One region of the Actinoallomurus sp. NPDC050550 genome, then DNA from elsewhere that is predicted to be linked to it. Evidence: riboswitches for the same ligand, from Rfam matches in the RefSeq annotation. Region 1 holds a riboswitch; each other region holds the start of a gene.
The links. Region 1 has a riboswitch for cyclic di-AMP ahead of AB0I04_RS06345 (NlpC/P60 family protein). Riboswitches for the same ligand answer to the same signal wherever they lie in the genome.

Region 1 (7,827 bases):
CCACCCGCAGGGTGAGGGTGTCGTCGGTGGCGTCAAGGGTGACCTGGCCCCACGGGGCGATGGTGATGACGCCATGGGTATCGGAGTGTTCGGCGTGGACACGCAGGTCGCCGCGGGCCAGTGCCGCGCCGGTGGCGTGCGGGCGGGGACGATGGCCGCCGCGGGTCTCTCCCATGGCGGCCGCGTGCCGGCACAACTGCACGAGGTAGCGGCTCGGCCGGTCGATCTGAAGCGCGATTTCCGAGGTCAGCATGCAGGGTCCTTGGGTGAGAAGTCGGGGCGGTGGTGGGGCGCTCACGTGCGGGTGCAGGTGGCCAGCCAGGCGGCGATGCCGTCGGCGTGAACGTTGGAGGAGCACACGGTGGGCTTGACCGACTCCAGGGCCCATCCGTCGGTGAAGCAGGATTCGAGGTTGTTTCGGGACAGCTTGTGCGGCACGTCCGGTTCGCCGGTATGCCGGTCGCTGTAGCAGAGGACGAACAACCGGCCGCCCGGCCGCAGCACCGCACGCAGGCCGTTCACGTAGATCGCACGGTCTGCGGCGTTGAAGGCGTGCAGGAACAGCGAGTCCAGGACGGTGTCGAAGATTTCGCCGAACTCTGCAACCCGTAGCGCGTCATAGTGCACGAACCGGGCTCGAACGCCCCGCTGGTGCGCTTTTCGCTCGGCCGCACGAAGGGCGCCGACGGCCAGATCGACGCCGGTGGCGTCCAGGCCGGATGCGGCGGCCATCAGCGTGTGTTCCCCGGTCCCGCAGCCGACGTCGAGGACACGCCCGCGAAGTGCCCCGTTGTTGGCGAGGGTGAGCATTGCCGGCTGGGGCGCTCCGATGTCCCATGGCGGACGCCCGGCGTAGGGGTCGACTGACCGGCTGTGGGCGTGCAGTGCGGACGGATCTGTCATAGGGGCTCTCTTCGGTCAGGCGTCGCGGTGACCGAGGACCAAGTCCGCGCACCGCTGCGGCGACTTACAGGCAGAACACGACGAGGCCGGCCCACGGGAAGGGGCGCTCACCTGGTGATGATTTTACAATACATTATGTCGTGAACGATACAAGTGTCTCTGATCGCTGCAATGCGTATCATTGCGGCATGCCGAGGATCTGGAGCGAGACGATCGCCGCGCATCGTGACGCCGTACGCGACGCCGTCTTGGACGCCACCGCGGTCCTGGTCGCCGAGCGCGGACTGGCCGGTGTGACGATGTCGCAGATCGCCAAGGACACCGGTATCGGGCGGGCGACGCTCTACAAGTACTTCCCCGACGTCGAGTCCATCCTGCGCGCCTGGCACGACCGTCAGATCGACGAACATCTCCAGCAGTTGCGCCATATCCGAGACCGGACTGAGGGCGCCGCGCGGCGGTTGGAGGCGGTGCTGACGGCCTACGCGGAGGCGATCTCGGGCAAGGGGCGGCATGACGGCGACCTCGCCGGCATGCTGCACAGCGGCGAGCACGTCGCCGCAGCTCACCAGCATCTGCGCGAGTTCCTCGAGGAACTGGTGGCAGACGCGGCCGCTGCCGGAGCCGTGCGCCAGGACGTCCCGGCCGATGAACTGACCCTCTACTGCCTACACGCCTTGGCGGCGGTCAGAAGCCTGCACGATCCGGCAGCGATCGACCGCCTCGTCCGAACCACCCTGACCGGGCTGCGCCCGAACGGCGTGACCAACGGTACGGCCAAGGGCGGAGCATCATGATGAGCGGGTCGCCGACGAAGAGCGGCACCTCCACCAGATGGCCCGGGATCTGATCGCCGACGCCGTCCAGTCCGGAGAGGTACGCCGCGACGCGGCGCCCTGGTTCGGTGCGGGGGGCGGCCTGAGGGACCGCCGCCCCCACACGATCAAAGGCTCAGCGCGGCCTCTTCATGCCGGGGAGAACAGTACAGACAAAGATCATCACACCGATGACCGCACCACCCCAGTCGAGCCCGACGATGGCGAACGTCCAGGCGGTCACCAGAGCCGGGAGGATGCCGAGCCGACTCCGCCGGCGCGGTGTCTTCCGATGCGATCCAGCAGCTCGCAGTACTGCCACGTGAGATCCGCTACGGGCGGCTGGCGCCGTCGTAGTGGGAGACCCAGTACGGGTTCGACATGCTGTCCAGCCTGATGACCTCGCCCGTCCGCGGGGCGTGGATGAACTTGCCGCCGCCGACATAGATGCCCTCGTGGCCCATGCTGTCGAAGTAGACCAGGTCACCGGCCTGAAGGTCGGCCTTGGAGACATGGCGGGTGGCCGAGTACTGGTCGGGGACCACCCGGGGGAGATTCACGCCGGCGGCGCGCCAGGACATCATCGTCAGCCCGGAGCAGTCATATCCCTTCGGGCCCGTGCCGCCCCAGATGTAGGGCTTGCCGAGCTGGGCGTAGGCGTACTGCACCGCCTGACGCGCCGGTCCTGAGGCCGGTCCGTTGTAGGTGCCACCGGCTCCCGAGCCGGGCGCGGCCGTGGCTTCACCGGCCTTGCGCAGCAGGCTCTTCTGCTTGGCGATGGCCTTCTCGACGGTGGCCTTGCGGTTCTTCAGCGCGGCGGCCTTCTGCGAGACGGTCTGGTACGCGGATTGCGCCTCGGCCTGTTCGCGGCGGATGCGCTGAGTAGAGGCCAGAAACGCCGACAGCTCCTGTCCGCGATTGTTCGACAGCTGCATGAAGACCGACATCTGGTTCAACGCTGCGTCGGGGTTCCTGGACGCGAGCAAGGTGGCGGTGCGCGAGTCGAGAGCGCCGTTCTTGTAGGCGTCGGCGGCGATCTGCGCGACCCGTCCACGCAGCTTCTCGTAGACGTTGCGCTCGCTCTTCACCTGGCCATTGAGCGCAGTGAGCCTCTTCTTCGCGGCATCCAGCTCGGTCTTGGCCTTGTTGTACTGATCAACGATCTTGTCGACCTGGCCATTGAGCTTCTCCAGCTCCTTCTTGGCCGCCGCGGCCGACGGTTTGGGAGCGGCCTCGGCCGGGAGCGCGGTGAGGGTCACGGCGGCCGTGACCGAGAGCGCCGCGCACAGCCGGAGCGAATGACGCCGCCGCAGGCGATCCACGGCGTACGCGTTGGTGGCAGGGTAGAAGAACGCCACGTGAGAAACTCCTCTCCTTCGCCGCTTACCGGGTTAGCTGTCGGGCTCGGGCCGGAGTAGCCCTACCGGACGTTCACACGCCCCGGATTCGCCCCGGGATATTCGGGTCCCCGGTTCCCTCAAGGGATTCAGCGGTCGGCCGTGCCTCGTGTGAAGCAGGGGGCGGCCGACTCCTACGCAGTGTAGGAGATCGTCGCGGTCGTCTGCCACCCGATGAACGATTCGCCGGAGTTCTTCGACAAGCGGCACGTCGGACGGCCGGTACCGTCGCAAGGAGCGTGCTCCTCTTCGCTCGTGCGTCGAGCGTCGGCACGCGGCCGCCGTCGTGTCCATGACGCTCGACGTCGCATGCGGGATCACCCTGGCGACGGGGAGGTTCCGTCAGCAGAAGAACGGCATCGCAGCGAGCCAGCCGGCAGAGATCATCCCGGGAAGGACCACCGAAGTCATCGCCGTGACCCACGTCAGACGCCGAATACGATCGTCGTCGGCGATCGCGGTCGGCGTCTCGAGCCGGGCGAGCCGTTGATCGAGCTCTGACCTGCCGGCGCTGTGGGCGGCCAGTCCACCGATCGGGCTCGGGGCGATCGCCAGTTTCCGGAGCGCGACGGCGACCGTGCGGCGGCCGCACCGCCGGGCGGCGACGTCGTCGGCGCTCATCTCCAGCAGGATGGGCAGGCAACGGCGGGCGCCCCGAAAGGTCGGCAGCCAGAACAGCGCAGCCGCCAGCGCGTCGACGACCGTGAGGAACAGATGGTGGCGGTAGCGCAGATGCGCCCGTTCATGCGCCAAGACAGCCTGAAGCTGCGTGTCGTCCAGCCGATCGAGAGCACCGCTGCTGACGACGATCGGGCGCTTGCGCGAGGGTACGCAGTAGGCGACCGGTACCGGGTGATCGAGGACGCAGACGTCTTCGATGTCCCCGGAAAGCCGGACGACGAACTGCAGCGCCTCCTGATGGCGACGGCGATGGGCCACCGTGCGTCGATACCTGGCGACGGCCACGCATGTGCCCGCGACCGCGCTGACGAGGAGCGCCAGGTTGAAGGCGTACGAGGCCGGTCCGCCGGATCCGTCGTGATGGTGCCAGCAGTCGGCCGCCCATTCCGCGGCCCGGTGCACCAGGCCATGACGGCCGGTCGAAACCAACACGACCACCCCGAGCAGGCCGGCGATGGTGCCCGCCAGGGCTCCCAACCACGCCAGCGCGCCCACCCGGGGAATCCGCTGGCACCAGGCGCTCCGGGCCAGCAACGGCCCGGCACCGATGCCGAGGGCGACGGTGATCGCGCCGAGCTCGACGAGCGGGCTCACCGTGATTCCGTAGGAGCCGAACGCTGCGCGAGCTCGACCAGCAGCCGGTGTGCGTCCCGGGGGTCGATGGTCTCGGCGAATCGGGCCAGGACCGGGCCGCGGTCGGTGGTCTCGGCCAGTGCCTCGGCCATCACCTGCGCGACGTGATCCTCACGGCTGCGCGTCGGGGCGTACCGCCACGCGTTGCGGTCCGCCGTCCGGGAGAGGAAGCCCTTCTGGACGAGCCGGTCGGCGACGGTCTGCACCGTCGTGTACGCCGAGCGCTTGGCCGATCCGGCGTTGACCTTCTCCATCAGCTCACGGATGAGCAGAGGGTTCTGGGCGTCCCACAGTGCCTCCATGATCGCTCGTTCGAGCGGCCCTGCGATCGCCACCTGTCCGTCTCCCTCCGCGGCCCGCACCATTGTGACCTATCGATCACTCGGGCTTCCTCCACATTAGGACGCCTCCGCCTCACTCGGCGAGAGCGCTGCGCAGCACTCGGTGCTCCCGAACCAACCGGCTGCGCGTGCCCCGAGCTCTATGTACCGGCTCTCTCGGGCCGGTACATGGAGACCCGAGCGTTGCTATCCGGTGACGCCGGCCGGCTCCTGCTGCCTTTCCCTGTTGCGTGGGTCGCTGAACTCGGTCATCCCGGGGACGAGGAGTGCCAGCAGGGCACTGCAGATCACTAGTAGTCCGGAGCCTGTGAGTACGGTCTGCGCTCCCACCGCGTGGACCATGATCGGGATGAGGGCGAAACCCACTGGGCTCAATCCGTAGGAGACGAGAAAGTCCAGCGAGGAGATCCGGGCCTGCAGACAGGCCGGTACTTCACGTTGGATCGCGGTGAACCACGGAATGTTGAAGACCTCGATCCCTATCCCGCCGATGGCGCAGGCGGCCACGATGATCCAGCTGTGTGACGCGTAGGCGAGAGAGATCGGGACGAGCCCGTAGCCGCCGAGCATGATCATGGCTGGGATGCCGACGCGTCGTGGTCTCCATCGGCTCATCAAGACGGCGCCCGCGATCGCGCCGGCGGCGTAGGCGCCGAGGGCAAGGCCGATGAGCGTCGTGGAGTCGAACCGTTGCCGGCTGACGACGGGCAGCATCACGTACTTGGCCGCTTCACCGAGGGCGAGCCAGCAGGCGAGTGCGGTGAGACCGGCGAGAAACCACCGGTGACGGCGCGCTTCGGCCAGCCCTTGGCGGAACTCGGTCAGCGCGTTGGCGCCGGCCTTCTCCGTGGGCGCGGCGTGGTGTCTCGGGATGGTGGTGGCGAGTAGTGCGGACACCATCCACAGGGCGGCCGAGGCCGTCAGGCTCAGGCTCTGGCCGGCGGCGGTGTACAGGGCTACCGCTGCGGTCGGTCCGCCCACCAGGCAGATCCGCAGGCTGAGTGTGGTGATCGCGTTGGCTTCCTGGAGCCGGTCCTTGGCGAGCAACTCTGCGACGAGCGGTTGGTAGGCGCTGCGGAAGACCCCCTCGCCCGCGCCAGCACAGCAGATCGCGGCGCAGATGACGAGGAGGGGCAGGCCGGCGACGAGCCCGACGACCGCGGTAGCGCCGCCACGCACCGCGCTCGAGATGGCCAGGACGACCGCGCGTGGGTAGCGATCGGCGATGATGCCGCCGGGCAGGGAACCGACGACGAATCCGAGTGTCCGCGCGCCCAGCACCAGTCCGAGCGCGGTCAGGCCCTGAGGTCGGTCGAGGACGGCGAGTGTCAACGCCGTGGGCATCATCCCGGTCGCGGCTGCGGACGCCGAGTAGCTCAGCCAGAGGCGGCGGAATGCTCTTTCGCGGAGCAGCGTCAGCATCGATCCCACCTCCTGTCCGAAGGCACCAGCGCCGGGCTGGGCGAACCGAGCTCGGCCGCCAGGCCGGGCAGGTGGTTCGCGCACTCCTCGGCCGGCCTCGTCGAGTACGGCATCAGCTCCTGGGCACGTTTGCGCAGGGCCTCCGGGTCGGCGGTGGTGGTGAGTCCGTGGGCGCTCAGCCAGTCGTCGTTGAAGGCGGTGGCGAGATACCGTTCACCGCGGTCGGAGGCCAGGAAGGCCACCTGTTCGCCGGGATGACCACGGGTCGCCTTCGCGAGGGCGACGGTGAGCGCCGCACCGGTGGAGACGCCGGCGAGCAGGCCTTCGGAACGCACCAGGGTGCGGCACGCCTGGTAGGCGTCCTCGTCGGTGATCTTGTACACCTCGTCCACCAGCGATAGGTCCGACAGATTGCTCGGTGTCCAGCTCAGCCCCACGCCGGGTGTGAGGTAGGGGCGTGGTTCGCCACCGAACACGGTCGACCCCTCGACATCAACGCCGATCACCTCCACGACCCGAGAGCGTTCTTTCACCGCGCGGGCGATACCGCCGAGTTGACCTCCGGTGGAAACGGTGCACACGACCGCCGCCAGGTGGTCGGCCTGGTCGAGCAGTTCCTGAGCGGTGGTCTGGTAATGCGCCTCGCTGTTGAGCGGGTTGAAGCACTGATCGGGGCGGAATGAGCCCGGGATCTGGTGTTGCAGCCTGTTGGCGAGCGCGATCCGTGTCTTGTGGTACGAACCGGAGTCATCGGGTTCGTCGACGAGGATGATTTCCGCCCCGTACGCCTCCAGCAGGCCGCGATTGGTAGGAGTGAGTTTAGGGTCGACGATGGCGATCACTCGATAGCCGTGTGAGGCGCCGATCATCGCGAGTGCGATGGAGAAATTTCCTGATGAGGACTCGATGATCGTGCCGCCGGTGGCGAGCAGTCCCGTCCGCTCGGCTTGTTCGATGATGTACCAGGCCGGCCGATCCTTCAGGCTGCCCGCCGGATTCGCGCTTTCCAGTTTGACGATGAGTTGGGCCTCATTATGGGTCGTCAGATTGCGAAGACGTACAACGGGAGTGGATCCGATGACGTCCAGGAGTTCTGGGACACACGTGTGCCTTGTCTGCATGGGTGATGCTCCTGACCAGTGTGCGGCGTGACCGTTGGCCTTCCGCGCCGGTACGGCGTCCGGCGCACGCCACTGATCAGGATCGAAAAACGCACAGCACGGCCAGGGCGGTCGCCCTCGTCAGGCGTGCCTCCAGGTGACTTGCGGGTGATGGTGTCGGTGGTGACCGCTCCCGTCCGCTCTCCTCAGCGCTCACCCACCCGATCATCGGCAGGATGTGGGAGATGGCTGGAGCGAACTGGGACAAAATAGTCGCTATTGTCCGGCTGTCCAGGGTCGAGCCCATTGGGAGTTCGTCGTGGCATCTATCCCCGCCGTTGCCGCAGTCGGCGTGCTCGAACTCGGCGGCAATCGAATGAAGGGAATAAGTGACGGCAGAACCAAGGTGAGAGTCGCCGTGAAAATGCCCTACAGGGACACATGCGCACCCGTACGCCATGAACGCGAATAGTGACAGGAAGCCCCGCGCCAGCATGGCGGTGCGGTCCCGACCTAATACGGTGATTCTGGCGAA
Region 2 (7,827 bases), on a different contig from region 1:
TAATGAATTCATCGCGATAGAATGCGATCATGCCGGCCAAGCGCTCCTACGTCTCCCCGCTGCGCGAACAGTCCGCCGCACGGACACGCGAGCTGATCCTGCGTCAGGCCACGGAGCTGTTCGCCGAGCGCGGCTACGGGCGGGTGACCGTCGCCGACATCGCCGCGGCGGCGGGTGTTGCATCGAAGACCGTGTTCGCGAGCGTCGGGAGCAAGAGCGACATCCTGAACCGCATCGTCGACCAGGGAGTGAGCGCCTCCGGTTACGAGCAGGCGATGCAGGCACTGCTCGAGGAGCGGACACCGGAGTCGGTGCTGCGAGCGTTGGCTCATGGCACGCGGATGGGCAACGAGGGTCAGTTCACCGTGCACGAGGCGATCCGCAAGGCACTGCCCGTCCACGAGGACGGCGAGGCCCTGTGGGAGCGCGCCACCGCGGACTACCGCGACGCGCTGCACACGGCCGCCCGCCATCTGCACACGCTGCCTCCGCCCCCTACCTACTCGGTGAAGGAGACAGCCGACCTGCTCTGGCACTGGTTCGGACCCACCGGCTGGCGCACCCTCGTGGTCGAGAACGGCTGGACCTGGGACCGGGCCGAGGACGTCCTCTGTAGCACGGCGCTCGCCGCCCTCCGCTGACACCGCTCATGGGGAGGTGACAAGACGCCGCTCGGCCTGCTCGTGTATGCGGCCGACGGCTATATGCCCGCTCAGATCACAAGGCCGGACCGGCCGGTGAGGTGCTGCAACGGGCTCTGGCCGCCCCCGTACGAATCCGGGGAAGGCTGCGCACCGGTGTCCTATCCTGAGAGCGGGTGTGATGGAAACCGAGGACGGCGATGACCGACACCTACGACCCCACACGCACGGCGATCCTGCTGGTCGACCCGTACAACGACTTCCTCTCCGAGGGCGGCAAGATCTGGCCCGCGGTGAGCCATGTCGCCCTTGAGGTCGGGCTGCTGGACAATCTGCGCACCGTCGTCGCCGCCGGACGCGAGAACAGTGTCCACATCTTCTTCGTCCCCCACCGCCGGTGGCGGGAGGGCGACTACGAGGGCTGGGACCACCCCAACCCCACCCAGCAGCGCGTCCGACAGAGCCACACCTTCGCGTTCGGCACATGGGGCGGCGAGTTCCATCCCGACTTCCAGCCCACCGACACCGACGTCGTCATCAAGGAGCACTGGGCCCAGAGCGGCTTCGCCAACACCGACCTCGACTTCCAGCTCAAGCAGCACGGCATCACCCACGTCGTTCTCGTCGGCCTGCTGGCCAACACCTGCATCGAGTCCACCGGCCGCTACGCCATGGAACTCGGCTACCACGTGACGCTGGTGCGTGACGCCACTGCGGCGTTCCTCCCCGAGATGATGCACGCCGCGCACGAGCTGAACGGCCCCACCTACGCCCACGCCATCTCCACCACGGACGAGGTCGTCGCCGCGTTCGAGGGAGCCCGGGCCTGACACCTCTCAAGCCCCCGAAGCACGTCTCGCTCGCCCTGCTGAGAGGCCGGGCTAGGAGAGCGGGTTCTGGGTGAGCAGGTGTGCCTTGAAACCCTCTCCGTACGTGCTGGTGGGGGTGCCGCTGTAGTCGTTGATGAGCACGTTGCCCTGGCTGCAGCCCCACGCGTTCCAGGTCCAGGCGGTGTACCCGATGCCGTGCGCGTCCGCCCACGCCATCACCTGGTCGATGTAGTCGTGGGCGCAGGAGTTCTGGCCGATCTCACCGGCCTGCACCGGCACCTTCGCGGCGACGGGGGCGACCTGGCTGTCCCAGCAGGAGGTGTTGGAGCAGGTGTTGAAGTTGTAGGTGTGCCATGCGGCCATCAGGTTGCCGGTCGAGTCCGTCGGCTTGTAGGTCAGCCACTGGCTCAGGTCATTGGACCAGGCGACGCCTCCGAGCATGATCACGTTGGTCGCGCCGGTGGCGCGCACCGTGTTGACCAGGGACTGCATGCCGGCCACCTGGTAGCCGATGCCGGTGCAGGTGCCGCCGTCCCGCCAGCAGGTCCAGGCGGCGGTCGCGTCCCAGTTCGCGGCGGCGTCCGGGTAGGGCTCGTTGAACAGGTCGAAGACGACCGCGTTGTTCGCCTTGAAGGCGTTCGCGACGCCGGTCCAGAACGTCGGCGCGTACTGCGCGTCGGGCATCGGCTTCTGGCAGGTCGCGGCGGTGTCCGAGCAGCCCGCGCCCTGACCGCTGTACTGGCCGTGATTCCAGTGCATCTCGACGGTCGGCGTGATGCCGTTGGCGACCAGCAGGTTCACGTAGTCCTTGACGTTCTGCTGGTACGTGGCGCCGTTGGGCGTGCCGTCGGTGCCGTTCCAGCACTCCTCGTTCAGCGGGATCCGGACGGCGTGGATGTTCCAGGCCTTCATCGCGTCGACCGATGCCTGGTCCACCGGACCGCTGTCCCACATGCCCTTGCCCTGCACGCACGCGAACTCGCCGCTGGACCGGTTGACGCCCAGCAGACGGTACGTGGCGCCGGTCGAGGTGAGGAGGTGGTTCCCGGAGACGTGCAGCGCGGGTGCCGGTCCCCCGGTGCCGCCGCCGTCGTTGTCGGCCTCGGTGGCGTTGACCGTGACCGACGTCAGGCCGCTGGACGCCACGGTGATCGGCCGGGTGCCGTTGGTGCTGTCGGGGTCCTCGGCGGCACCGAGTTTCACGGTCTGCGGGGTGTTCCAGTTGGACGTGGTGAAGGTCAGGGTCGCGCCGCTCACCACCGTGATGTCGCCGTCACCGGTGCCCGCGGTGCTGGTGACCGTCACGTCGCCGGATGGCTGGGCGTTCAGGCGGACCGTGTAGCCGGCGGTCCCGCCCTCGGGCACGCTCACGCTCGTCGGGGAGACCACCAGGGCCTGCTGCGTTCCTCCGGAACCGGGGCCGGCGCACGACACGCTCGGAGCGTTGTCGGCGCCGGTGTAGGTGCCGTTGAAGCCGACGGTCCAGGTCGCCCCGGTGCCCTGGGCGGCGTTGTACGAGGCCGGGGTGACGGTGATGGCCGCACCCGCCGGCGTGGGCACCGCCGGAGACGGCACGCCGCCCCACATCTGGGTGATCACCTGGTTGCCGGGAAAGTCGAAGCTCAGCGTCCACCCGGTGAGCGGGTCACCGGTGTTGGTCACCGTGATGTCGGCACCGAACGCGCTGCCGTTGTCCCAGCTCTTGGCGTACGTGGCCGAACACGACACGGCGGCATGGGCGGCGGTCTGGACCGTGGCGAGCCCCAATACGGCGAGCAGTACCGCGACCGCGGCCAGCACGGCTCTGCACCACGGGCTCCGGTGGATCGGCATGGGCGTTCTCCCTGGCGAAAGGCGGCGAAGCGGCACGCGGTCCTGCTCCGGCGTTTGCGGGCGCTGGCAACGATCACCCGCCCCCGATCGCATCGCAAGAGCGCCCCGTCCTCCGGGCGCACGCACGCACGCCGACCTGGGACAGGACCGGGAACGCGGCTGAAACTTTCAGCCGCGCGTGCCGCGGCCACCGGCGCCTCCGGACGGCTCACGCCCGGCGAGCGAGCGCGTGCGGACCGGAGGCCTCATCGAGACCGGACGACATCACCGAGCCGCCGGGACGATGGCAGCGTGCGTCGACGCCGGGCCCTCAGAGGGCCCGACGTCGACGCGGGGGGGGAGGAAAGTCAGTGTCAGCCGTACTGGGGATAGCCGTAGCCGACGACCTGGCCGGTGCTGCGGGTACGGATCCGCACGGCGTTGTCGGTGTTGCCCTCGACGGTCTGGATGGTGCCGTTGTGGTTGTCCTTGATGACCAGGCCGACGTGGTCGATGCCGTCGATGCCTCCGCCGCTCCAGGAGAAGAACACCACCGCGCCTGGTTTGGGAACGCTTCCCCAGCGGCCCTGCTGCTCGAACCAGCGGGCGTGCTCCGGGGTGAAGGCGTCACCGCCGATTCCCTTGACGCCCGCCTGAGAGCCGACCCAGGTGATGAACATGTCGCACCAGCTCGCGTCGGCATAGTCGCTGATCGCCCCGCCGTCTCGCTGGACGCCTCTCTTGGCGAACGGCGAGGACATGAACCACTGGTTGTACTTGGTGCCCCCGGCGGCGGTCTCCGTGGTGCCGACCTGGGAGAGGGCCAGCTTCAGCGCGTCGGCGGCGGTGGGCACCTTCTGCACCACCTTGGGCTCGTCCTTGGGCCTGGCGTCCAGTCCCCTGCCGGGGATGGGCCACTGCACGGGCCGGCCTGCCGGGGGGAACGGGACCGCGGCATGGTCAGGAAGAGAAGCGGCGGAGGATGCCTCGGCCGGTCCGGCCGAGGTCAGAATGATCGCGGCGGCACCGGCCGTTGCGACGCCGGCGAAGGCGGGAATGAAGCGGAATGCGGATGGCGTTTTCTCGGGTCGGGGGACACAGGGCACGGGGGAACTCCTTGGCTTCCATGCCGCTTACCGGGTTAGCTGACGGGTTCGGGCGTGGAAGCTGCCCTACGGCACGAGGGGGCGTGCCGATTCACCCCGGGACTTCTGGTGGGTCCCCGGTTCCGCGGGGGCGCGGATTCAGCGGGTCGCCCGCAGGACGGGCGGCGTCAAAAGAGGGTTGGGGAATGGCCGCCATTGCGATGGCGGCGTTTGGGGGATCGTGCGATTTTGGATATGAACCGGCTCGGCCGAACTCGCCCCGGACACGCGTTTTAAAACGCGTCCTCGCCCGGGTCGACGTACCGGCCATCACCAGCGGATATGCGGGCGACGCATACGAGCGCCGCAAGAGTTATAGGAACATAGCAGGACAAAACACGCAGACGACACTAGGCATTTATGTGATCTGGGTCACTTAACTACCGAGATCAACGTAATGCAGCCCCACAGATGAGCATGGTGCTTTCTATATGGCATTGTGGGGCCAGAAATGCCAATTGTCACGATGATGCAGATGTGACGTCAGAGGCCACGTACCATCCGAGGGGCGCCGGGGATCAGTCGCCGACCTCCACCGCGAGCCGGGTCAGCTGGACCCGGGAGGTCACGTCCAGCTTCCGGAAGATGTGACGCAGGTGGAAGGCGACCGTGTGCGCGCTCATGAACAGCTGGTCGGCGACCTCGCGGTTGGTCAGGCCCTGGGCGACGAGCTCGGCGACACGGCGTTCGGTGTCGGTGAGGCTGGCCCAGCCGGAGACCGGCCGGTCGGCCCGGCTCCAGTGCCGGCGCCGGATGCCCAACCGCCTGAGCCGGCGGCGGACCCGAGCGGCGTCGCGGATCGCGCCGAGTGCCGAATAGGCCGCCAGCGCGGCGTCCAGGCCGGCGATGGCCTCCCCGCGTGTCCCGGGGCCGTCCGCCGCGAGCAGGCTTCCCAGATCCTCCGCCGCCGAGGCGCGGGCCCACGGGTCGGCGTATTCTTCGGCGGCGCGTCGCAGGGCGGCCCGATCACGGTCGAACAGGCCGCGCGCGTGCGTCGCGGTGACACCGACACTGTCGAAGACCGGGTGGTCGGCGGCCAGCCGGTCCATCGCCGAGACCACCCTCTCGGCGTGGGCCCGGTCGCCGAGGGCGAGCGCCGTCCGTACGAGCCATGGCGCCGCGGTCGGCTCGCCGACCAAGGTCCAGGAGTTCGCCGTGGCCTCGTCACAGAGCCGTACGACGGCCTCCTCCGCCGACGCGGGCCCGGCACGGGCGGCGGCGACCTGCGCCCGCACGAGATGGAACCCGGCCTCCGCGCGCGGCGATCCGTACTGGGACAGCGCGGGCCGCTCCGCCTCGGCGTACCGCCACGCCGCGCTCAGATCGCCGGCCCGCAGCGTCGCCGCGACCAGCACCGCCAGCGCGGACGACGTCAGCAGATGCGGCCCCAGGTCGCGCGTGCTCGCCAGGGCGGCCTCGGCCTCGGCGACGGCCTCGTGGAACCGGCCCGCGGCCAGGTCGAGGCGGGCGCGAATGACGCCGGGCGCCGCCGCCCAGGCCAGGTTCCCGGTCGTTTCGGCGTCCTCCCCCGCGGTCCCCATCACCGCGCGGGCCTCGTCCAGCCGGCGGACGTCGGTCAGCAGCATCGCCAGGATCATCCGGGGGTGAAGGCGGCGCGCCTCCGCGGACCTCGCCCGGCGTACGGCCTCACGGGCGAGCCCCAGTCCGTCGGTCAGCCGCCCCGCACCCCAGTCGGACAGGGCCAGCCGGATCAGCGCCCCGGTGATCAGCACGTCGCCGTGCCCGGCCGCGGCGGACACGATCCGATCCGCGTGGGCGCGCGCGCCCGCGTCGTCGCCCGCCCCTGCCAGCGCGTCGAGCAGGACCAGTTCGGCGTCGTCCCGGAGTTCGCGGGGGACGCCCTGCCGGCCGAGGACGGCGGTCGCCTCGGCCGCGGCCTCGGCCGCCCGCCCTCGGAGATACAGGAGCTCGGCGCGCAGACAGTGCAGCCGGAGGTACGAGGCGTGCGGCAACGGCCGGGTGAACAGCGAATCCACGAGTTCCGCGGCCTCTTCGAGCCGGCCCACCGCGGTGAGGACGTGAATCGCCGTCAGCGCCCGGGCGGGCCAGGCGGGCTCCCGGGGGTCGGTCAGCCGGAGGGCATGCGTGGCGAGGGCCGCCGCCGCTCGCGGGGAGGCGGGGATCACCTCGGCGACCGCCCGGTCGAGTGCGGTGAGCGCCCGGGCGTCGCCCGCCCGGATGCCCCGGATGAGGTGGGAGGCGGCGGGGAGCGCGGCCGTCCTGCCCCGTCCGAGCAGGAGGTCCCCGATCTGCCGGTGCAGCGCCCGCCGCACCGGCGCGGGCACGGTGAGGGCGGTGACCCGCCACACCAGGTCGTTCCGGAAGCAGAGTTCGTCCGGTCCGGCGACGAGGAGCCCCCGGGAGAACGCCTCGTCGATCCACGGCAGGAGGGCGGCCGGCGTGGTCCCCAGCAGCTCGGCCACGTCCTCCGGAGCGAACGACCGTCCGATGATCGCGCCGACGCTCAGCAGCTGACGTGTCGCCGGGCCGATGGTGTCGAGACGTCGCCTGACGTCGTCCTCGACCCGGCCGGGGAGCCGTACGGCCACGAGCCGGGCGTGCCCGTCGACGATCCGGACGGCCCCCTCGGCCAGCAGCCCGGACAGCAGTTCGGTGAGCAACGCGGGATCGCCGCCCGCCTCGCCGGCGAGGCGCAGAACGTCCGCGTCGGGAACGCCTCCCAGCACGTCCGTCGCGACCTGCCGCACGGCGGCGGCGTCGAGCGGGCCGATCGTGAACCGGACGGCGCCGTCCCGCTCGAGCCGATCGAACAGGCGACCGGCGTCCGTCGCGTGGTCCGTCGTTCGGCGGGTCAGCAGCCACACCACGCGAACGGCGGCGAGCCGCCGCGAGAGGGTCTGAATCGCCCTCAGCGCCGCCGGATCCGCCCATTGCAGGTCGTCGAGGCCCACCATGACCGGACCGGCGCCGGCGCGTTCCGCCAACGCGGACCCGAGCCTCTCGACGATCCACGGCCGCTCGTGCGCCCACCGGACCGGCCCTTCACCGTCGCAGCCGCCGAGCGCGGAGAGCAACGGCTCGAAGCACGTCGGCGGCCCGAACTCCCGCCCCTCCCCGACCAGCGTGGAGTACCCGCGCTCCGCCGCCGCCCGCGCCGTGACCGCGAGCAGGAGACTCTTCCCCGTCCCCGCCTCCCCATCGACGAGGAGAACGCCGGACCGGCCGGTGCCGAGAAGGCTCGTGACGGCGCACCACACGTGTTCGCGGCCCCGCATCACCTTCCCGTCGACGGCCGCCTCCACGCGCGACGGCACAATCGCCATGAAAGCCAGCGTGCTTCGCGGTCACGACAGGAGTCAACAACTGGGCCTTAAAGGACCGAGACCCGGGCGGGGGCGGGCCGCCGTCGCGGACAGG
Region 3 (7,827 bases), on a different contig from region 1:
TACGCCGACCTGCGCCAGGTCCACGCCTGGAACCACGACTTCGTCGCCGAGAGCCCTGCCGGCCAGCGGTACGAACGGCTGGCCGGGGAGATCGACCGGGCACTGGCGTTCATGCACGCCTGCGGAGCGGACCCGGAGGAGTTCCACCGGGTCGAGGTCTACTCCAGCCACGAAGCGCTCCTGCTGGACTACGAACGCGCCCTGACCCGCATCGACTCGCGGTCCGGGCTGCCGTACGACGTCTCCGCGCACTTCCTGTGGATCGGCGAGCGCACCCGGCAGCTCGACGGCGCGCACGTGGACTTCATGCGCCACATCCGCAACCCCATCGGCGTGAAGCTCGGGCCGACCACGACCGCCGAGGACGCCCTCGCGCTCATCGACCTGCTCGACCCCGACCGGGAGCCCGGGCGGCTCACGTTCGTCACCCGCATGGGCGCCGAACGGATCCGCGACCACCTCCCCGCCCTGGTGGAGAAGGTCACCGCGAGCGGTGCCCAGGTCGCCTGGATCTGCGACCCGATGCACGGCAACACCTTCGAGGCGGAGAGCGGGTACAAGACCCGCCGGTTCGACGACGTGATGGACGAGGTCGCCGGCTTCTTCGAGGTGCACCGGGCGCTCGGCACCCACCCGGGCGGCGTGCACATCGAGTTCACCGGCGACGACGTCACCGAGTGCGTCGGCGGCGGCCACGACATCGTCGAGGACGACCTCCACCAGCGGTACGAGACCGCCTGCGACCCCCGGCTCAACCGCGGCCAGGCGCTCGACCTCGCGTTCATGGTCGCCGAGATGTACCGCATCGGGAAGTAGCGCGACTGATCCGCCCGGATCGTACGGCCGCCGAGACCCTCCGCATCGCGAGGTAGCGGAAGCGATCCGTCCGGGGCCGTACGGTCACCAGCGACCCTCCGTATCGCGAGGTAGTGGGAGCGATCGGTCCAGGGCCGTACGGTCACCAGCGACCCTCCGCATCGCGAGGTAGCGGAAGCGATCGGTCCAGGGCCGTACGGTCGCACGGGTCCACCGCATCGGGAAGTGACCGCCTGAGACGCGAGCGCCCCGCCCCGAGGGGCGGCGGCCGTCATACGACGCGGACGGCGCCGGCGAACGGGCGGGTCGACAGGTCCGCGACGCGGACGCGGTCGCCGGTGTGCGGCGCGTGGATGAACTTCCCGTCGCCGATGTACATCCCCATGTGGTGGATGTCGGAGTAGAAGAACACCAGGTCGCCGGGCTCGAGCTGGTCCCGGGAGACGTGGACGCCGGCGTTCCACTGGTCGCCGCCGTAGTGCGGCAGGTTGACGCCGACCTGCTTGTAGGCCCACATGGTCAGGCCGGAGCAGTCGAATCCCCGGCCGGGCGCCGCGCCGCCCCAGACGTACGGCACGCCGAGCTGCGACAGCGCGGCCCGTACGGCGCCGACCGCCTTGCCGGGGCCGCCGGGGATGGGGGGCACCTTCTCGCCCTTGCCGGCGCGCTCGACGGCGTCGCGCAGCAGCGGCTTGCGGACCTTCTCCAGGTCGTGCTTGATGGCCGCGCGCTGCTGGGCGAGCTGGACCCTGAGCCGGGCCGCCTGCGCGGCGCGTTCCCGGGCGTCCTGGCCGGTCCACTGGGCGTTCTGGATGGCCTGGGTCAGCTGCCGGATCTCGGTGTCGTCCTGCTGCGTGAAGTAGTGCAGGGTGGCGGCCCGGTCGAGGACGGCGCGCGGGTCGGAGGCGGCGAGGAGGGCGGGGGTGTCGTCGTTGCTGCCGCTCATGTAGCGCATCGCGACGAACCGGCCGACCTTGTGCTGGATGGCCTTGAGCGCCTGTGCGGCCCGGGCCGAGGTCTGGCCGGCGACGACGGCCGCCCGCTGGGCCTGCCCCAGGCGTACCTTGAGGCCGTTGTACTGCTCGGTGAGCTGCTCCAGCTGGTTGTTCAGCTGGTCGGCGCGCTGGCGGAGCGCGTCGATGCGGGCATCGGGCCGGGCGGTGTCCGCCAGTGCGGGCGACGCGAACCCGGCGACGACGAGGGCCAAGGCCGCGGCGGCCGTACGGCGGGCTGTGGTCTTCGAGGGGCGGCGCGGGTCCGGTGCGGAGGCCGCAGCGGCCGTGTGACGGCCTGTGGCCTTCTGAGGGTCGTGCGTGGGGGTCACGGCGGCCGTACGGCGGGCCGTGCCCTTCCCGGGATGATGGGGATCGCGACTGTCCGCAGGGTGCGATGACGCCATCCAGTGCTCCTCTCCTCAAGCCGCCTACCGGGTTAGCTGACGGGTTCGGACGGAAGAGAAGCCCTACCGCGCACCGTCGGTGACGGGCGCGGATTCACCCCGGATGCGAAGGCGCGGAGCTGCCCCGTGGCTTCGCGAGTGGGTCCCCGGTTCCCCGGCGCGTCGGCTGACGCGACGGGCGATTCGGCGGTCCGGCCGTCTCTCGGCCGGTGACGACTCGCTGGAGATTAACGGATAGTGACGGGGCGGCCAACGGGAACATGCGGAGATGGCCCGGGGGATCGGAGGATGGTCACTCTGGGTGATGCGGAGGCTGGTCCTTTGCGCCTAGACGCACGCGGTCCCCGCCCCTCCGGATCGGGAGGAAACGGGGACCGGCGTGACGTTCGGACGCGCTCGCTCAGGAGAGGACGGACTCGGACTCGGAGCTGTTCTGGGCCACCGCCGCGTGCAGGGTGTTCCAGAACGCCAGCTCGACGTCCTCCTCCAGCTCGGAGATCTTGCCCCAGAACTCCTTGTCCTCGGCCATCGCGGCGGCCTCGGCGGACAGGACGGGCATGACCATGGTGCCGGCGTCGGCGGCATCCAGGTCGGCCACGCTGACCTCGGCGGGCAGCTCGACCGGCATGCGGTGGTGCTTGCCGCGCTTGCGGACCCGGACGTTCGGCGCCGCGACGGGCACCTTGACCTTCGACTTGCCGACGGCCAGGGCCACCGTGCCGAACAGGACGACGGCGAGCAGCCCGGTGAGGGCGGCCTGCTGGTCCGGCAGGGAGGTCGGCGCGGGCGCCGGGTCGTGCGACGCGACCGTGTGCGTGTCGACCTGGGCCGGGGTGTCCTGGCCGATCTCCTTGACCGCGGGCGTGGGCGCGGCGTGCTTGGGAGCGTACTTCTGGTCGGTCTGGACCGTCTGCGCGGGGGCGGCCTTCACCTTCACCTTGGAGGGGTAGCCGAACCCGACGACCTGGCTGATGTCCCGGGTGGCGCGCAGCAGCGCGTTGTTGTGGTTGGCCTCGATCGTGTGCAGCGTGTGGCCGTCGACGCGCTCGACGATGCCGACGTGCTCGATGTCGCCGATGCTCTTGCCACCCGACCAGGAGAAGAAGACGATCGCGCCGGGCTCGGCCTTGTGGCCCCAGGCGTGGTGCTTCTTGAACCACTCGGCGTGGTCGGGAGTGGAGGCGAACTGCCCGGTCCAGTCCTCGACGCCGGCCTTGTTGGCCGCCCACGCGAGGAACATGTCACACCAAGGAGCGTCGGTGTAGGAGGAGTCCTTGTCGACATGCTTGCCGTACCAGTCGCCGAACTTCGTGTAACCGTCGGCTTTCTCGTGGTAGCCGAGCTGGCTCTTGGCGACCTCTAGCAGTTTCTGACCTATCGAATCCATATCTCCCCTTAGGCCGCCTACCGGGTTAGCTGACGGGTTCGGACCAGAGAGGAGCCCTACCGTGCGTGACGGATTCACCCCGAGGGACAGATGGGTCCCCGGCTCCCGCGCCGCTGGCTGCGTCGACGGGATTAGGCGGTCGGCCTGCAACCCCCTGGTTGGAGGTTGGTCACAGCCCGATCTCGGCGAAATCTAGCCGAACTCTCGCAACTACGGCAACGCGTTCGGAAACGAAAGTCTGGCATCACTTGCTCACCGAGCGTAGCTGCGTGTGCCGCCCGCCGACCGGGTAACGCCTGAAAAGGTGCTCTCACGTGCGGCGCAGCCATTCGAGGGCGCCGTGCGACGGCGTCGAGAAAAGCCGAGTGCCGTGCTCGCCACCCGGAAAAAGTGACGAACACGGCACTCAGGCCGACGCTTCCTCAGTGGAAGTCGGGGTGCAGGATGTCGATCCCGCGGGTGTTGTCCGCGACGTAGACGTATCCGTCGTGCCAGTACGGCGCCCACGACATTGCGTCCGCGGGCCGGAAGTAGGCCACCTGCTTCGGATGCGCCGGGTCCCGCACGTCGAGGAAGCGGGTGCCCTGCGAGTAGAAGGACTGGACGAGGACGTCGTGGTGCACGGAGAAGTAGTGGGCCGAGCAGTCGTCGGTGTCCGTCCGGCTGCCCTCCTGGCCCGCCACGCTCCAGGTGCCGACCGTACGCAGGCGGAAGGGCTTGTCCGGAGTCGACCGCCAGCCCTCACCTCCGTACGAGCCGTGCAGCGAGGCGATCACGAGCCGGCCGTCGTCGGCGCAGCCGGGGTTGAACGCCTCCTCGGTGGCGTAGACGAGGTCGCCGCCGCCCGGCGCCTCGTGGGCGGTCGAGCCGACGGGCCGGAACGAGTTGTGCATGAACTTGGACGGCGCCGCCGCCTCGCTGATGCCGCCGCCCGCGTACGGCACCGGGTCCCAGGCGCGGGCCACGCGTACGGTCCGCTGGACGGGATCCCAGTGCCGCCCCTCGGTCCAGTAGCCGCGCACGCCGCCGCGTCCGGACGCCCACGTCACCCCGGCCGCGTCCACCTGGATGTCGTGGACGTAGTCCGTGGTCCCGTCGTTGCGGCCCAGTTCGATCGGCTGGGGGAACGTGCGCGGATGCCGCGGGTCCCGTACGTCGGTGACCCAGACCGGGCGGCCGCCCCAGTCGGCGGGCATCCAGTCGGCCTTGGCCGGGCCGCCCGTCCAGAGGTACCGGCAGTCGTCGACGCAGCTCGTCGTGTGCCCGGCGGGGATCTTCTCGTACGCGAGCTGTACCGGCTTGGCGGGGTCGGCCAGGCTCACGATGTAGACGCCGGACTCGCCGGTGTGCGTGTTGCCGTTGAAGGCGCGCGGGTCGCGCGCCATGAAGACCAGCTTGCGGTGCGGGTCGGCCTCGGTGTCCTCCGTCTCCCACATGCCCGGCATGGACAGCGTCCCGAGCGCCTTCGGCGCGGCCGGGTCGGTGACGTCATAGGTCTTCAGGCCGAACTGCCCGGAGACGTACATCACCTTCCGGTGCCCGTACGTCAGGAAGCCGAGGGAGATCGCGCCCTTGGCGTCGGGGAGGGTGGCCGCGAGGCGTACTCCCTTCACGGCGCTGGAGGGCGGCAGCGGGGCGGCGTGGATCTGATGTGCGATCACGTCCTGCTGGACGGCGGGCTGGGTCGTCTGGTTCTCGTCGTCGCCGCCGGGTGGGCAGGCGAGGGCGGGGCCGGCCATCGTGACCACGGCGGTCGCCGCGGCCAGGACGGACAGGGACAGGGTGCGCAGGGTTGTCACATCTCTCCTTGGGGCCGGGTGGGGAAGGAGCATGATCCGACCGGGACGCTATACAGCGCCGTCAAGAGGATCAAGGGCTCGGCGCGGCCACCGGGCTCGGCGGTGAGGTGCGCGGCCGGGTGGACGTCTCGCTCATCGTCGCCGTACGGCGATCCGCGTCGCGCTCGGAGCGCGGTCGTTCATCGCACCATTAACCGATCCTGAAGCGGGCCTTAAGCGCCTGTCGCCGCGGTTCCCCGGCCGCTTCGCTGGACACCTGACGCGGTCGTCACCGAAGAAGGGGAATTCGTGAACAGCAGGATGATCGGCAGAAGGTCGTTTCTTGCGTCCGGCGCAGTCCTCGGCGCCGCGGCGCTTGCCACGGGGTGTGCCCCCGCCACCCGGGCCCGGCGGACCTCGGCGACGGCGGGCGGCCTGCCGCTGACCGTCGTGAACCGGACGGGGCGGTACGCCAGCGGGTCGATCTTCATGTACATCGTCGGCGTCGACCCGGCGACCGGGACCCAGGGGCACGTGACGGCGGACGGCAGGTTCGTGCCGTGCGCGTCGTCGGACAACGGGTCCGGCGGCAACACCGACTACGCGATCCCGCTGCAGGGCTCGGGAGACACGACGGTCGCCCTCCCGAAGATGTCCGGCCGGGTCTACTTCTCGCTCGGCGACCGCCTGCGGCTGAAGGTCGTCGCCGACGGCAACGGCAAACCGGCCCTGCAGTATCCGGCGGGCTGGGTGAAGACCGACCCGAACTACGGGATCCTGCACGACTGGATCGAGTTCACCTACAACGACGCCGGCATGTTCTGCAACACCACGATGGTCGACATGTTCAGCGTCCCGCTCGCCATCCGGCTCGCGGGAGCGCGCACGCAGACCACCGGCACCCTCGTCGACGGCGGCCGTGACCAGATCTTCGCCGCGGTGGCGAAGCAGCCGGAGTTCGCCCGGCTGGTCGTCGGGGACCGGATGCGCGTCATCGCGCCGGGTCACGGCATCGAGGCCGGGCTGTTCCCGGCGGACTACTACGACGCGTACATCGACGCGGTGTGGTCCAGGTACGGGGGGACGCCGCTGACGGTCCGGACCGACGCGGGCACGTTCACCGGGAAGGTCGCCGGGGACCGCCTGTCCTTCACCGGCGGAAGCCGGACGCCCGCGTCCATCGCCCGGCCCTCGACCCGCGACGTCCTCTTCTGCGACGGAGCGCTCGCGGCGCCCAACGACGGGGTCACGGGCCCGGTCGCCGCGATCCTCGGCGCGGCGTTCAACCGGTCGACGCTGCTGTCGGACGCGAGCCAGCCGGTCACGGACGCCGCCCGGTTCTACCGGGCATCGGCCATCAACCACTACGCGCAGGCGATGCACGCGGCGTCCCGGGACGGCGCGGCGTACGGCTTCGCCTTCGACGACGTGGCCGGCCACGCCTCCTACATCCAGGACAACGAGCCTACCTCGGCGACCGTGACGCTTACGCCGTTCTGAGCCGTGCCATGGTATTAATAATAAAATATGGTTAGTTATCGGGACTTTATGGCCGGAATCGGTCAGCGGTGCCCTGTGGACCGATCCATCCTCCGCGAGGGCGCCCGGGAACGGAGCCGCCGCCGAGGCGGCCCGCGCCCCGGACCGCCGACGGCGACGGGCCACGACGTCGGCGCAGGCCGCGCCGCCTGTCCCGGCGTCAGCCCGGCCCCGGTCCTCGGTCGTGCGAGGGTCGCCCGGTCCCGCCTCACCGCTCCCCGCTCCTACCCGCTGGGTACGTGTCAGCCCGGACGAGTGGCCGTTCGTCTTCCTGTTGAATCACGGGGGACGAGCGGGCCGGTGAGGGAGGGGCGACGGGCATGAGCGAGACGACGTCCGGGCGGTACGCCGGCCGGGTCGGCCTGGTGACCGGAGGAGCGTCCGGCATCGGCGCCGCGACCGCCCTCCGCCTGGCGGCGGAGGGCGCGGCGGTGCTGATCGTCGACGTGTCGCCGGCCGGCGAGGCCGTCGCGGCCCGCGTCCGGGAGTCCGGTGGCCGAGCGGCGTTCCTCGCCGGCGACGTCAGCCGGGAGGAGACCTGGGAGCGCGCCGCCCGTACGGCCGAGGAGTCGTTCGGCGCCGTCGACGTCCTGGTCAGCAACGCGTACGTCGTCGAGGTGGCGCCCGCGCACGCCATGTCGCCCGACTCCTGGCGCCGCCAGATCGACGTGTGCCTGACGGCGGCGTTCCTGGGCGCGCGACGGCTCCTGCCCGGCATCGCCGAGCGCCGCGGCGCCATGGTGATCACCTCGTCGGTGCACGCCCTCGTTGGGCTGCCCGGCCATCCGGCGTACGCGGCGGCGAAGGGCGGTCTCGTCGCGCTGACCCGGCAGCTCGCGGTGGAGTACGGCCCCACGGCGCGCGTCAACTGCGTCATCCCCGGCCCGATCATGACCGCCGCCTGGGAC
Region 4 (7,827 bases), on a different contig from region 1:
AGACGGCGAACTCCGGCACGACCGCCGACGCCCGCTCGCTGAACAGGCGCACCGCCGCGTACCGCAGCACCGTGTCCGCCGACGCCTCATCGGTCTCCGGCACGGGAAGCGACGGCACTTCCAGGACATGCTCCCCGTTGGCGCGGAGGAGCTGCCGGCTGGTCGCCAGGATCCGCACATCGGTCGTCAGGCACAGGAGATCCCCGACCAGAACCGCGCACTCGTCGATCAGGTGCTCGCAGTTGTCCAGCACCAGCAGCATCCGTTTTCCGGCGAGATGCCGCGCCAACCCGGCCGAGTCCTCGACGTTCCGGAGGCCGAGAGTCTCCGCGACCATCCGTACGGGCGACTTCGGTGTCTCCGACGCGACCAGGTCGACGAGCCACACCCCGTCGGGGAACGCTCGCCGGGCATCAGTCGCGACGCTCAACGCCAAGCGGGTCTTGCCCACGCCGCCGACGCCGGTCAACGTCACCAGACGGCCGGCGCCCAGCAGCTGCTTCACCTCGGCGAGTTCGCGCTCGCGGCCGATGAAACTCGTCATCTCCGTCGGCAGGTTCCCCACCGGTCGGCCCGTTACGGCTGTACGCATTTCTTCTCCACGTCGGCAGATCGTCCGATCTCCTCTGGCCGGCCAGGACATATGCCCGATCGCCACCGATGAAATGGCCGCCGGCCTGCCGCCTGTGCGTCGTTGCGGGAAGCAGGAGATCATCCGCTGCCGATCTTTGCAGCGGCTCGACCGCCCCGCCGGACATCGGGGGTGGGGACGGTCGGCTGGTTGTAATGAACATCAATCTAGAACTCTGAATTCGGTTCATCAATAGCGAACGGCCTGCGGATTTCATCCGCTCTCAGCATGCGAGACAGATGCCGGACCGCTGCTCTCCGATGCTCTTACGGGGAGGTCACCGTCCGAGACGCCGACACGCCGGTCGGCTTCGGGGCTCCGAACTCGGTTCAGCATCCATGAACCGGCTTCTGATCACCGGGTCGACGAACGTCATGGTCCACAGCGGGCCGCCGCTTCGGCGGCCACTATCCTCGGTGGCCACCCGGCCATCCCGTTGCCATGACCCTTAGCCTGGTCGGTAACGATGTCACCAGACTCACCGCCCTGGACAGCGAAATGGACATCGAGACGACCTTGGCGTGGGTGCAGGGGATCACCGCGGCGATATACCGCGATGCCGACTATCTCACCCGGCTGGACGCGGCCATCGGCGACGCCGATCATGGCGTCAACATGCAACGCGGCTTCTCCGTCGTGCGAAGCACGCTCAATGGCAAAGAATTCAGCACGGTAGGGGAAATTCTCACTAAAACCGGTACCGCGTTGTCGTCGAGCGTCGGCGGTGCGGCGGGCCCGCTGTACGGGATGGCGTTCCGCGCCATCGGCAAGCAGCTCACCGAACCGAGCGTGACCGCCGAACAATTGCTCGGAGCACTGCGGGCCGGTCTGGAGGCGGTTCAGAAACTGGGTGCCGCTCGCCCCGGGGACAAGACCATGATCGATGCCTTCGGTCCGGCTGTGGAGGCGTTCGAGAAGGCCGTGCGCGGCGGAGCCGCCCTCGGCGCGTCCGCCTCCGCCGCCGCGGACGCCGCGGAAGAGGGCATGCGCGCCACCATCCCAATGATCGCCCGCAAGGGCCGTGCGTCCTACCTCGGGCCCCGCAGCCAAGGCCACCAGGACCCCGGCGCCACCTCCACCGCGCTCATCTTCCGCGCGCTCGCCGAGGCGGTGGCACCCTGACGCTCGCCCCCTGGGCGGTCACCGCTCCCGCCACCGCTGTGCCGGACGTGATTTACGCTGTTGTACGAACCGCTCGCACGAGCGAGCGTCCGCTGAATCCGCAGGTCGCGGAGCCGGGGACCCACCGCATCATCGGGGTGAATCGGCACATCGTGCCGTAGGGCAGCTTCCACGCCCGAACCCGTCAGCTAACCCGGTAAGCGGCATGGAAGCCGAAGGAGTACCCCTGTGTCCGCTCGACATCCCCCTCCGTCCGGGCTGAAGCACGCGGCGCTCAAGGCCGCGATCGCCGGTATCACCATCGTCGGTGCCGCCGTGGCCACCGAGCTCTCCGTGAGTGCGGCCCCGCACTTCCGCGTCCCCGTCTCCACGGTGGCCGACCACGATCCGGTCCCGGACCTGGACACCGTGCTCAGGCGCATGATCGTGCTGAAGGGTCACCCCGAGACGGCCTCCGCCGCCGACGTGCTGAAGGTCGCGCTCTCGCAGGTCGGCACGACGGCGGACGCCGCCGGGGGCACCAAGTTCAACCAGTGGTTCATGTCCACCTCGGCCGCCCAGACGGGCGCCCAGCGGTACGGCGGGAAGATCAGCGACTACGCCGACGCCAGTTGGTGCGACATGTTCGTCTCCTGGGTCGGCGCGCGGGCCGGCGCGCCGGGCATCGGAGTCGACGCGTTCACGCACACCCACGCCCAGTGGTTCCAGCAGCGGGGCCGGTGGGGCGCCGTCCCGAGGCCCGGCGCCGTCGTCTTCTTCTCCTTCTCGGGCGACAAAACCGTCGGCGGCATCGAACACGTCGGTCTCGTGGTCAAGGACGATCACGACGGGACGATCGAGACCATCGAGGGCAACACCGACAAGGCCGTCAAGATTCGCATCCGCCCCGTCTCCGAGGTCGTCGGGTACGGCTACCCGGACTACCTCCGATAGCTCCCTACGGGGGCGCGGCGCCATGGCGCGTGGGTGTTCCGGTCGCGTTCCCGGCGGCGGTGGTCGCGTACTCGCGGATCTACACCGGCGCGCCATCCCGGCGACGTGGCCGCCGGGGCCGCGGCGGGCGCCGCGATCGCGCTCGGGATGCGCGGTATCCGCGGTGCGATTGCCGAGCACCCTGCGCGGGACGGCCGGCTGTGGTGAGAATGGGGCCATGGGCAGGGTCGCGTACGGCGTCGCACTCATCGTCCTCACCGCCGCCACGGCATGCGGCTCCGGCGACGGGTCGAGAGCGGACCCCCGTTCACCCGCGCCGAGCGGCGCCGCCACGAGCGCGTCGGCGCCGGCGCGTACGGCGGTGTCCTGGCCGACGTACCACGGGTCGAACGACCGTGCCGGGTACGCCGCCGGATTCCCCGCCCCGCGTACGCTCGCGGACGCCTGGACGGCGCGGCTCGACGGAGCGGTGTACGGGCAGCCGGTCGTCGTCGGCGGCACGGCGTACGTCGGCACGGAGAACGACACCGTCTACGCGCTCGACCTGGCGACGGGGCGGCAGGTCTGGAAGCGGCACCTGGGCACGCCCGTGCCGCAGTCGGCGCTGCCCTGCGGGAACATCGACCCGCTCGGCATCACGGGGACGCCGGCGTACGACGCCGCGACGCGCACGGTGTTCGTCGCGGCCGAGACGACCGGCGGGCGCCACACCCTGGTGGCGCTGAACACCGCCGACGGCCGCGTGCGGTTCACCCGCGGCCTCGACGTCGCGGCCGGCCGCGAAAGTAAGGCGGAACAGCAGCGCGGCGCCCTCGCGGTCGCCGGCGGCCGGGTGTACGTGCCGTTCGGCGGGCTCGACGGCGACTGCGGGAACTACGTCGGCTACGTCGCCGCGTACCAGACCGACGGCCACGGACCGGTCGCCTCGTACGCCGTTCCGACCAGCCGGATGGGCGGCACCTGGGCGCCGTCCGGCCCGGCCATCGGCGCGTCCGGCGACGTCTACGTCGCCGTGGGGAACGGCGCGAGCGTCGGCGGGCCCTACGACGGCAGCGACTCGGTGCTGCGGCTGTCACCCGACCTGTCCCGCCGCTTGTCGTACTTCGCGCCGAAGAGCTGGGGCGAGGAGAACAGCGAGGACCAGGATCTCGGCTCGACGGGCCCCCTCCTGCTCCCGGGAGAGCGGGTGCTCATCGCCGGCAAGACGGGCGACATCTACCTGCTCGACGCGCGCGACCTCGGGGGAATCGGCGGCCAGCACGCCTCCCTGCCCGGCTGCGTCTCCTTCGGCGGGATGGCCCGGTCCGGGTCCTCGGCGTTCCTGCCCTGTGAGAACGGCCTGCAGCGCGTCGACGTCTCCTCCGGCGGCGACCTGCGCCGGGTCTGGACCGCGCGAGCCGCCGTCAAGGGATCGCCGGTCGTCGGCGGCGGCGCGGTATGGACCCTCGACACCGAAGCAGGCGTGCTGCACGCCCTGTCCCAGTCCGACGGGAGCTCCATCGCCTCCCGGCGCGTCGGCACGGTGACCCGCTTCGCCTCCCCGACCCTCGCCGGGTCGCTCGTCCTCGTCCCCACGATGCAGGGGGTCACCGCCGTCGGCGTCCGCTGACACGGGCGACGGCCAAGCGGCGTGGGCCGGCGCCGGCCGTGTGAACCGACGTGAGCCGACTCGCCATCAGGGTCCGCTGACGCGGGCCGATGCGCTATCCGCGCCCGACGGGCCGCCCCGGGCACTCACGCGAGCCGACGGGGTGCGCCGGCGCCGGTCGGCGGGCGTGTTCAGCCCCGGCGGCGGCCGAGGAGCCGCTCGATCTCCCGCCTGTCGCGCTTGGTGGGCCGCCCCGCACCGCGCTCGCGCCGTGCGATCGGAAGCAGGGCCGCACGCGGGGGCGGCGGCGGGCTGTGGTCGGTGTAACACTCGACGGCGACGGGAGCGCCGACCCGCTTGCGTACGACGCGCCGCACCTCGACGATCCGCTCCCGTCCGGCGAGGCGGACACGCACGCGGTCACCGGGCCGTACGGCGGCGGCCGGCTTGACGCGCTCGTCGTTGACCCGGACATGCCCGGCCCGGCAGGCGGCCGTGGCCAGCGAGCGGGTCTTCACCAGCCGTACCGACCAGATCCACACATCGACCCGTACGGTCTCCTGATCCGCCGCCATGGGACAGACCCTACCCGGGTCGGCGGGAGCGGTGCCGAAACGGTCGTTTCGACACCGCGCTAACCGGGCATCATGCATTACTTGCCGTCGACCCGGGTAGTCAGGCGGACATGCGCACCGCCATTTTGGACGTCGGGTCCAATGCTGCCCATCTGAGCGTCGTCGACCTGGTCGCGGGCGGTCCGATCCGGACGGTCGCGTCCGTCAAGGAACCGACCCGGCTGGCCGGGGCCATCACGGCCGGTGGCCGGATCGGCCACGCGGCGGTCGATCGGGTGGTGGGATCGGTGGGCGCGATGGCACACGAGGCCGCGCGCGTCGGCGCCGTCGAGTTGATCCCCTTCGTGACGTCCGCGATCCGCGACGCCGCCAACCGGGAGGAGATCCTCGGACGCGTCGCCGCCGAGACGGGCGTCAAGCTGGGGTTCCTGGCCGGTCAGGACGAGGCGCGGCTGACATTCGTGGCCGTACGCGCGTGGTACGGATGGTCGGTCGGGCCGATCGTGCTGGCGGACATCGGCGGCGGCTCCATTGAGATCGCCACCGGGGACGGCGCCGAGGCGGACACCGCGCTGTCGATGCCGCTGGGCGCCGGCCGGCTCACGCGGGACCATCTGCCCTGCGATCCTCCGCGCGGTAAGCAGGTCGGGCGGCTCCGGGCGCACGTCGCGGACCGGCTGGCCGCCTACGGCGTCGACCGGCTGACCGAGGGGTCGTCCGGCCATCACGCGGTCGCCACCTCGAAGATCTTCAGTCAGCTCGCCAAGCTCTCCGGCGGGGCGAAGGCGGACGGCCGCCAGGTGCTGGAGCGGGCGGCGCTTCGCTGCCGGATCCCCCGCCTGGCCAGGCTGACGAGCGAAGAATGTGCCCGGCTCCGGGGCGTCTCGCGGTCCCGCGCCCGTCACATCCTCGCCGGTGCCGTCGTCGCCGACGAGATCATGAGCGCGCTCGGCCTGAGCCGTCTGGAGGTCTGTCCCTGGGCGTTGCGCGAGGGCATCGCGCTGCGCAGGCTGCGTCGGCTCGAGGCCGGGTTCGATCGGACGGACGACATCGCGCATCTCGTACGGCCAGTCTGCGCCGACCGGCCGCGCCTGCGCTTTGTCGAGGACACCGGTGCCTGCCAGGCGATCTGACCGACCACGGCCGGTACGGCCCGCCGCGTGACCGACCCGGACGGGCCGATCCGTCGACCTCGACCATCGGCAGCCGCCGACGCGCGTCCCGGCCGGCACCGGGAGGCCGCCGTACTCCCGGCGGTGAACAGGACGAGGGCCCCGCCGGGACGTCGCCCGGCAGGGCCCTCGATGTGTGTACCGGTGTGCGGGTCGCCTCTCGGCGAAAGGCACAACGCGGCTCCAGCCGAACGGTAATCCGCGAAGGCGATAGATGAGGCCCGGGGACACCAGGCACACCGGCCACGAGAGGTGTAACCGTTCCCTCGATGCTGTTTGTTCCCGTCGGCTCCCACGAATTTCGCCGGGCGGTCCCGCCGGGGATGCCGGCTCGGCCGGCCGCTCACAGGGCGATGACCGCCCCTCGGACGCCCCGTCGAGCGGCATGAGCCACGCGGCTGACCCTCGGAACCCGCGCACGGCCCCGCCCGGGCTCAAAGCACGCGCGGGGTCCACGCGTCAGGGCAGGTCGGTGCGCGGAGTGGCGAACACCATCCGGCCGCAGGTCTGGGACTGCGCGGTGCACTCGGTGCTCGACCATTCGGTCTGTCCCCAGACCAGGCCGGTGGCGTAGTCGTACGTCAGTCCCTCGGGATGCCAGGCCCAGCACTGGTGGGCCGTGCTGCCGGACAGACTGCACGAGGCGGCGCCGCCGCCCGACGTCGTCTGGCGCCAGATTCCGCCGCGGGCGTCCAGCCAGCTGTGCGAGACGTACCAGACCCCGCCGTAGGACAGGACTCCCTGGACGTCGCCGACGTAGCTCCGGTAGGAATCGGTGACCGGGACGGTCCCCGATGTGGCGCTGAGCAGGTAGCCGCTGCCGAGGGGATATCGCAGCAGGCGTCCGTGCAGGTTCGGGGTGTCATGGCCGAAGTACTCTCCGGCGACCAGCGTGTCGGGGCTCGTGCTGCGGTCGAGGGAGATCGAGGAGAGGCAGGCCGTGGTGGTGTCGTTCGTGAAGGCACGGGTGCCGTTGCCGACCCAGTCGGCCGCGCTGTTCCCGGCGGTGCCGTCGCCGTCGTTGTCGGCGACGGTGTACGACGGGTAGGTGCCGTCGGCGAACATCGTGCAGGTGCCGCCGGAGTAGGTGTAGTAGCCGATCTGCGGCATCACGTACTGGTAGCCGTAGGCGGCATAGCCGCTGCTCGTCTTGCCGATCGCGGACGATGAGTCGGTGGCCCGCAGGATGTTCGCCATGCTGAAGACGCGGATGGCGGTCGAGGTGTTGCCGACGCCGGTGACGAACAGCTTGTCGCCGTACCAGACCATGCCGCCGACGTGCGCCTTGGCGGCCGTGAAGTCGGTGCCGGTCGCGTTGGGCACCACGAGGTAGATCCATCGATAGGCGGGCGCGGCCGAGTTCGTGTAATCGACGAACGCCACGCGGGCGTCGTTGTAGCGGCCGGAGATCAGGCTCTGCCAGCCCGAGAGGATCACCTTGTACGCGCCCCAGGCGCCGTCGTCATCGGCGTCGCCCGAGGTGGTGATGCCCTGGGGGTGCCAGCCGTCGGTGGTGTCGTCGCCGTCGTCCCAGCACAGGGCGGTGGTCGCCGCCGGGGCGACCGGGCGAGCGGCCGACTCGGCGGCGGAGCAGTTCGCGGAGGTGAGCGGATGGTTGACGCTCGCCATCACCGCGGCGAACGTCGTCTCGGTCCCCATGGTGGTCTTCAGCGCGTCGGCGGCGCTCGAGGTGTCGTGCCAGACGAGTGACTGGCGTTGGCCGCTCAGCGCGGTGAGCGGACTGGCGTAGGAGGTGCCGTCGGTCGCGCCGTCGTCAGGCGAGGCCAGAGCCGATCTCATCGGAAG

Region 2: another riboswitch for cyclic di-AMP. It lies ahead of AB0I04_RS43720 (CHAP domain-containing protein); the one in region 1 lies ahead of AB0I04_RS06345 (NlpC/P60 family protein).
Region 3: another riboswitch for cyclic di-AMP. It lies ahead of AB0I04_RS00655 (CHAP domain-containing protein); the one in region 1 lies ahead of AB0I04_RS06345 (NlpC/P60 family protein).
Region 4: another riboswitch for cyclic di-AMP. It lies ahead of AB0I04_RS38090 (CHAP domain-containing protein); the one in region 1 lies ahead of AB0I04_RS06345 (NlpC/P60 family protein).

Annotation. Positions count from the first base shown of each region.
Region 1 is NZ_JBFAJC010000003.1:412,541-420,367, forward strand. It holds gene AB0I04_RS06330 (DUF2218 domain-containing protein) at 1-253, opposite strand, end outside; gene AB0I04_RS06335 (class I SAM-dependent methyltransferase) at 295-903, opposite strand; gene AB0I04_RS06340 (TetR/AcrR family transcriptional regulator) at 1,092-1,700, shown strand; gene AB0I04_RS06345 (NlpC/P60 family protein) at 2,051-3,076, opposite strand; cyclic di-AMP (ydaO/yuaA leader) riboswitch at 3,083-3,220, opposite strand; gene AB0I04_RS06350 (M56 family metallopeptidase) at 3,458-4,291, opposite strand; gene AB0I04_RS06355 (BlaI/MecI/CopY family transcriptional regulator) at 4,387-4,764, opposite strand; gene AB0I04_RS06360 (MFS transporter) at 4,957-6,192, opposite strand; gene AB0I04_RS06365 (cysteine synthase family protein) at 6,186-7,313, opposite strand.
Region 2 is NZ_JBFAJC010000053.1:12,391-20,217, forward strand. It holds gene AB0I04_RS43700 (TetR/AcrR family transcriptional regulator) at 30-641, shown strand; partial or broken gene AB0I04_RS43705 (hypothetical protein) at 663-845, shown strand; gene AB0I04_RS43710 (isochorismatase family cysteine hydrolase) at 842-1,471, shown strand; gene AB0I04_RS43715 (cellulase family glycosylhydrolase) at 1,523-3,304, opposite strand; gene AB0I04_RS43720 (CHAP domain-containing protein) at 3,658-4,206, opposite strand; cyclic di-AMP (ydaO/yuaA leader) riboswitch at 4,399-4,543, opposite strand; gene AB0I04_RS43725 (LuxR C-terminal-related transcriptional regulator) at 4,947-7,733, opposite strand.
Region 3 is NZ_JBFAJC010000001.1:131,535-139,361, forward strand. It holds gene AB0I04_RS00645 (class II 3-deoxy-7-phosphoheptulonate synthase) at 1-816, shown strand, start outside; gene AB0I04_RS00650 (NlpC/P60 family protein) at 1,088-2,215, opposite strand; cyclic di-AMP (ydaO/yuaA leader) riboswitch at 2,220-2,385, opposite strand; gene AB0I04_RS00655 (CHAP domain-containing protein) at 2,616-3,602, opposite strand; cyclic di-AMP (ydaO/yuaA leader) riboswitch at 3,601-3,750, opposite strand; gene AB0I04_RS00660 (hypothetical protein) at 4,025-5,401, opposite strand; gene AB0I04_RS00665 (glycoside hydrolase family 64 protein) at 5,690-6,880, shown strand; gene AB0I04_RS00670 (SDR family NAD(P)-dependent oxidoreductase) at 7,240-7,827, shown strand, end outside.
Region 4 is NZ_JBFAJC010000039.1:9,275-17,101, reverse strand. It holds gene AB0I04_RS38100 (LuxR C-terminal-related transcriptional regulator) at 1-544, opposite strand, end outside; gene dhaL (dihydroxyacetone kinase subunit DhaL) at 1,073-1,753, shown strand; cyclic di-AMP (ydaO/yuaA leader) riboswitch at 1,834-1,970, shown strand; gene AB0I04_RS38090 (CHAP domain-containing protein) at 1,982-2,686, shown strand; gene AB0I04_RS38085 (PQQ-binding-like beta-propeller repeat protein) at 2,904-4,295, shown strand; gene AB0I04_RS38080 (S4 domain-containing protein) at 4,466-4,849, opposite strand; gene AB0I04_RS38075 (hypothetical protein) at 4,960-5,982, shown strand; gene AB0I04_RS38070 (hypothetical protein) at 6,481-7,827, opposite strand, start outside.